DNA from 2 places in the Enterobacter sp. RHBSTW-00994 genome. Region 1 is predicted to be linked to the other one. Evidence: predicted binding sites of a transcription regulator. Region 1 holds the regulator's gene; the other holds the start of a gene.

Region 1 (3,320 bases):
GGAAAGACATCCGCCAGCCAATGACCTCTCCCAGCCATGTTGCCGCCGGCACACCACCAATATTGGCGATCGTCAGCCCCATAAACATGGTTGCCACTGCGCTGGCCTGTTTATGTTTAGGCACGACACTGGCAGCAACAACCGAGCCCAGGCCGAAGAATGCACCATGGTTAAGACTCGTCAGAATGCGTGACAGCATCAACGTGGTGTAATCCGGCGAAATGGCTGAAAGCACATTTCCCAGCGTAAAGATAGCCATCAGGAAAATCAGAGCATTACGGCGAGCACGATGCGAAAGCAGCAACGTCATTAACGGTGCGCCAACCATTACACCAATGGCATAAGCACTGATCAGCATGCCTGCCGCAGGTATAGAAACATCTACACCCCGGGCAATAACCGGCAGTAGCCCCATCGGGGAGAACTCAGTAGTGCCAATCCCAAAGGCGCCAATCGCCAGGGCCAGCAGAGGAAAATTGATTTTCATGGGTCAACTCCGGATGCTGCGTCGGTTCTCGACACAGAACAAAGAAGCGGAAAGCATGACATCAATCACAAAAAATGAAAAGTTAGCAAAACAGCAAAAGATATTTAGCGGAAAAGCAACAATTGAGGAAGGTTCGGAGGGAGAGGTTTCTCCCCCCGTTTAAATCAGTGCAGAATGGCAGTAAAACCTGCGGCAACAATCAAACCCAGCACAATAATGGTGGTCGTTAACGAAAACTTAAGATCGGTACTCATCAATTTTTCCCCTTTTAATCCCCACATGAAAAGTGAGCTTGCTCATTTTTACACAGTTTACGTCAAAAATCTTCCAGGATTTAAACTGATAACCACTTTTGCTCTTCCCCTTTTGGTCAAGATCAGACAAAATTCCACGCTAAATTTATTAGCGTACCGGCCATTGACCCCCTCCTGACGTCCTGTGTCGTTTTCCCGGCGTGTCGCGATTCATAATTGCGTGATAAGGGTGAGAGAAGGCAAACGTTTACCTTCAAGTTTTTCAGGAGCTTAGGATATGGTCTGGAGTGACATTTAATGGCAACAATAAAAGACGTGGCAAAACGCGCAAACGTTTCCACTACAACCGTATCACATGTAATTAACAAAACGCGCTTTGTTGCTGAAGAGACACGCAATGCGGTCTGGGCAGCGATTAAAGAGCTACACTATTCGCCGAGTGCCGTTGCACGCAGCCTGAAAGTCAATCACACCAAATCCATTGGTTTGCTGGCGACCAGTAGTGAAGCAGCCTATTTTGCTGAGATTATTGAAGCAGTAGAAAAAAATTGCTTCCAGAAAGGCTATACGCTGATCCTGGGCAATGCATGGAACAGCATTGAAAAACAACGCGCTTACCTGTCCATGATGGCGCAAAAGCGCGTTGATGGTCTGCTGGTTATGTGTTCCGAATACCCTGAGTCCGTGCTCTCCATGCTGGAAGAGTATCGCCATATTCCTATGGTTGTGATGGACTGGGGAGATACCCGGGCTGATTTCACCGACTCAGTGAATGATAACGCCTTCGAAGGTGGTTACATGGCGGGACGCTACCTGGTTGAGCGTGGCCACCGCGATATTGGCGTCATTCCGGGTCCACTGGAGCGCAACACTGGAGCGGGACGTCTGGCTGGATTTATGAAAGCGATGGAAGAAGCGCTGATCACAGTTCCGGAAAACTGGATTGTACAGGGCGATTTTGAGCCTGAATCTGGTTATCACGCCATGCAGCAGATCGTGTCACAGCCGCACCGACCAACCGCTGTATTCTGCGGTGGCGACATTATGGCGATGGGCGCACTGTGTGCAGCCGATGAACTTGGTCTGCGCGTACCACAGGATATTTCGGTGATCGGGTATGACAATGTGCGAAATGCTCGCTTCTTTACACCGGCACTGACCACGATTCATCAGCCAAAAGATTCACTTGGTGAAACAGCGTTCAATATGTTGATGGACAGAATTGTCAGCAAGCGCGAAGAATCGCAAACAATTGAAGTCCACCCTCGGCTTATCGAGCGTCGCTCTGTTGCGGATGGCCCATTCCGTGACTATCGTCGCTAATGCTCTTTTCGGAGCCGGTTAATCCGGCTCCCTCAACCACTCTTTATTCATCGTTTCACTGTCTCCCAGATACTCCAGTAGCCAGGCCAGCGCAGGCGAAATATCATTTTGCTGCCAGGTAAGACAACAAGCTGCATCCGGGAACGGGTTCTCCAGTTCCAGCGAAACCCACTCACCGCTGTCAATTTTTGGACGCGCAAAGTGTACGGGAACCATCGCCACACACAGCCCGGCCGACAAACATGTTGCTGAGGATTCCCAGTCAGGCGCAACAACACGCCTTTGGTTGTCCAGCAACCAGGTAATACGCTTCGGCAGTGAACGGGACGTATCTTCCCGCACCAGTGAAGGCCAGTTACGGAGTGTGTCGTCACTCAGCGGCCCCTTCATTGCAGCCAGGGGGTGGTGACTTGCCACCACACAAGTCCAGCTGAGCATTCCCATATCGCGAAACGCATAGCGCCCCCCGACAGGAATGGCCTGCGTTGCGCCAATAGCCATTTCGACCCTGCCATCCGCCAGAGCATCCCAGACGCCGTTGAATACTTCCTGTGAAACCCGCAACTCAACATCAGAGAAATGGCGATAAAAATCGACAATCATTTGCCGAGTCCGTTCGGGTTTGACGATATTGTCGACGGCAATGGAGAGATGCCCTCGCCAACCGTTCGCTATTTGCTGGCACTGCTCACGGGTGATCTGCATTTTTTTGATAACAGAACGCCCTTCTTTCAAAAACCATACACCTGCAGGTGTTAACTCCACATCGCGATGGCGTCGTTCAAACAGCGGCACTGCCAGCCACTCCTCCAGTTGACGCACCGTATAGCTTATCGCTGATGGAACCCGATGAAGCTCCTGAGCTGCACCGCTGAAACTGCCGTTACGGGCGACAGCATCCACCACTTCCAAAGAATAATCTGACCACATTTTCTGCCTACAAAAAATTTGAATGCACTCGCCAAATATTAGCGTTTCACAAGCAGCTTTGCACTCCCTACACTCAGCGCCAATGTACACCTGCCTCCTCAGGAGAAAAAAACAATGCACCCCAGGAAAGGATTTTTAGTGTGGCTCGGCGGCTTAAGCGTGCTGGGTTTTTTGGCCACCGATATGTATTTACCGGCTTTCGCTGCTATGCAGGAAGATTTACAAACACCTGCCGCGGCCATTAGCGCCAGCCTGAGTTTATTTCTTGCAGGCTTTGCGTTTGCTCAACTGCTTTGGGGACCACTCTCTGACCGATTTGGTCGTAA
Region 2 (3,320 bases), 1.9 Mb from region 1:
CAATCCTCAAGGCGGGAATGGTGTAATTAGATGTCACGGCGGGCATTGACTGCCCGCCGTGATGACGATCAATTTTTTTCAGGCGGGAAAACGAGGTTGAGCACAATCGCAGTGATACCGCCAGCCGCGATGCCGGAGGAGAGCAGGTTTTTCACCCAGTCAGGTGCAAACTGCAGAATCAACGGTTGCTGAGAAACGCCCAGACCTACGGCCAGAGACAGCGCGATAATCATGATTGCGCGACGGTTCAGCGGCTCACGGGAGACAATGCGTACACCAGAGGCCGCGATTGTCCCGAACATGACCAGCGTCGCGCCGCCCAGTACCGGCTCAGGGATGTGCTGCACAAAGCCACTGACCGCCGGGAACAGACCGAGGACGATCAGCATCAATGCCACCACAAAACCGACATAACGGCTGGCGACACCCGTCAACTGGATCACGCCGTTGTTCTGGCCGAAGCAGGAGTTCGGGAAGGTGTTGAACACCGCGGAAACAAATGAGTTCAGACCATTCGCCAGTACGCCGCCTTTCAGGCGCTTCATGTACAACGGGCCAGAAACAGGCTGCTCAGAGACATCTGACGTTGCTGTGATATCGCCGATAGTTTCCAGCGAGGTGATCATAAAGACCAGCATCAGCGGCAACAGCAGGTTCCAGTCGATGCCTAAGCCGTAATACAACGGAGTAGGGACCATAATCAGCGGGCTGTTGGTTGGGGCGGTATTCTCCGGCAGCATACCCAGCGCCCAGGCCATCAGATAACCAGCAGCCATCGCAATCACCAGGGATGCTACACGCAGATACGGGTTACGCTGGCGATTCAGCAGAATAATGATGCCCAGCACCACACCAGCCAGCAGCAGGTTTTTCGGTGCGCCAAAGGTATGGTCACTCATGGCTGCATAGCCACCGCCGATGGACGTCAGGCCAACCTGAATCAACGACAGACCGATGATCATCACCACCACACCGGAGACCAGCGGAGTAATCACGCGACGCGCCAGATGCAGTACGCGGGAAATGACCATCTCGGTACAACTTGCCAGCATCAGTGTACCGAACAGGGCCGCCATCATGGTCGGGACATCCGCGCCGCCCGTTTTCAGTGCCGTCCCGCCCATAATCAGCGGAGCCACAAAGTTAAAACTGGTTCCCTGAATCGACAGCAATCCTGACCCGACCGGACCCCAGGCTTTAATTTGAATAACCGAGGCCACGCCGGAGGCAAACAGGGACATGCTGATGATGTGCTGAGTATCTTGTGTCGGTAAACCGAGCGCCTGACAGATCAACAGAGCAGGAGTAATGACCGCAACAAACATGGCCAGCAAATGCTGACAGGCGGCGAACAACGTTTGCGCCAGAGGCGGGCGATCTTCCAGGCGGTAGATCAATTCACTATTCTGCTTCTGCGCAATCGGTTGCGCATCAGGAGACTCTATGGTGTTAACGGACATCGGCGGCAATCCCACGGTGGAAAAGCGGGCATTTTATCTGACCAGTTGGTAAAAGCAAACGATTGCCAGCGAAAAAAGAACAGAATTCCTTTTCCCTGACGTGACTTTTTCTATAACGATGCGGAGAAAATAATTACACTTTTGCCGTCGATTGCTCATGAAGAGCACAAATCGGCCCAGGATAACGCCGCGTGTGTATGGAATACGCGCAATTAAAGGAGCCCCTATGATTCATCTCGATACGTTGTCGACGCTTGTTGCCGCAACGCTGGTGCTGCTGCTCGGGCGCAAGCTTCTGCACAGTATTGCCTTTCTCAAAAAGTACACCATTCCTGAACCTGTTGCCGGTGGTTTGCTGGTGGCGCTGGCCTTGCTGGTCCTGAAAAAAAGCATGGGCTGGGAAATCGATTTTGACATGTCCCTGAAAGACCCGCTGATGCTGGCTTTCTTTGCCACTATCGGTCTGAACGCCAATCTGGCGAGTTTGCGCGCGGGGGGAAAAGTCCTCGGCGTATTTCTGATCGTCGTGGTCGGGCTGCTGGTGATGCAAAATGCCATCGGCATTGGCATGGCTTCCTTGCTGGGTCTGGATCCGCTGATGGGGTTGCTGGCCGGTTCAATCACCCTTTCCGGTGGACATGGTACAGGTGCGGCGTGGAGCAAGCTGTTTACTGAACGCTATGGATTTGAGAATGCCACAGAAGTGGCGATGGCTTGTGCAACCTTTGGCCTTGTACTGGGCGGCCTGATTGGCGGCCCGGTGGCGCGGTATCTGGTGAAGCATTCCAGTACACCGAATGGCAGACCGGACGACGAACTGGTTCCCACGGCATTTGAAAAGCCGGATGTCGGGCGCAGCATTACCTCTCTGGTACTGATTGAAACCATTGCAATGATTGCTATCTGCCTGACTGCTGGAAAGGTCGTTGCACAATGGCTGGCGGGAACACCTTTTGAGTTGCCGACGTTCGTGTGTGTCCTTTTTGTCGGCGTGGTACTGAGTAACGGCCTGGCCTTGATCGGGTTCTACCGCGTTTTCGAACGCGCGGTGTCCGTGCTTGGTAACGTCTGCCTGTCACTGTTCCTGGCGATGGCGCTGATGAGCCTTAAGTTGTGGGAGCTGGCATCTCTGGCATTGCCGATGGTCACCATTCTGGCGGTACAGACCCTCTTTATGGCGCTGTATGCCATGTTTGTGACCTGGCGAATGATGGGGAAAAACTACGATGCAGCCGTTCTGGCCGCGGGCCACTGTGGGTTTGGTCTGGGCGCCACGCCAACGGCTATCGCCAATATGCAGGCCATCACCGAGCGTTTTGGCCCGTCACACACCGCGTTTCTGGTTGTGCCGATGGTCGGGGCATTCTTCATTGACATCGTGAATGCGCTGGTGATTAAACTCTATCTGATGCTACCGATTTTTGGCTAATCGTCAGGCGTTGGAATAACGTTCAGTTTCCGGCATCCAGCGCTCAATTAACGCTGCCGCCTGCTCGGGGTAGCGTTCATGAATATGGCGGGCAAGACGCTGAACTTCGGGGATCATGGCCTGATCGCGCAGTAAATCAGCCACTTTAAATTCGGCATTCCCCGTTTGACGCGTGCCCAGCAATTCGCCAGGCCCCCGGATTTCCAGGTCTTTTTGCGCAATCACGAAGCCATCGTTGCTGTCGCGCAGGACTTGCAAACGCATTTGCGCCGTTTTAGAGAGCGGAGCTTTGTAGAGCAGCACACAGTGAGAGGCAACCGCGCCACGACCCACGCGCCCACGCAACTGGTGGAGTTGCGCAAGTCCCAGACGTTCCGGGTTTTCGATAATCATCAGGCTGGCGTTAGGGACATCAACACCCACTTCGATAA

What was found. The regulator PurR, encoded in region 1, represses purine synthesis genes. The targets are predictions, from matches to a motif close to CANGCAAACGTTTGCNTG.
Region 2: gltS (sodium/glutamate symporter) is a predicted target of PurR. The motif match lies at 1,512-1,529, and genes of this name have one in related genera.

What each region holds. Positions count from the first base shown of each region.
Region 1 covers NZ_CP056199.1:2,033,173-2,036,492, reverse strand. The annotation lists gene HV346_RS09790 (MFS transporter) at 1-487, opposite strand, end outside; gene HV346_RS09785 (hypothetical protein) at 486-650, shown strand; gene HV346_RS09780 (YnhF family membrane protein) at 652-741, opposite strand; gene purR (HTH-type transcriptional repressor PurR) at 1,039-2,064, shown strand; gene punR (DNA-binding transcriptional activator PunR) at 2,083-2,994, opposite strand; gene punC (purine nucleoside transporter PunC) at 3,109-3,320, shown strand, end outside.
Region 2 covers NZ_CP056199.1:86,118-89,437, forward strand. The annotation lists gene HV346_RS00410 (uracil-xanthine permease family protein) at 69-1,460, opposite strand; gene gltS (sodium/glutamate symporter) at 1,687-2,889, shown strand; gene recG (ATP-dependent DNA helicase RecG) at 2,893-3,320, opposite strand, start outside.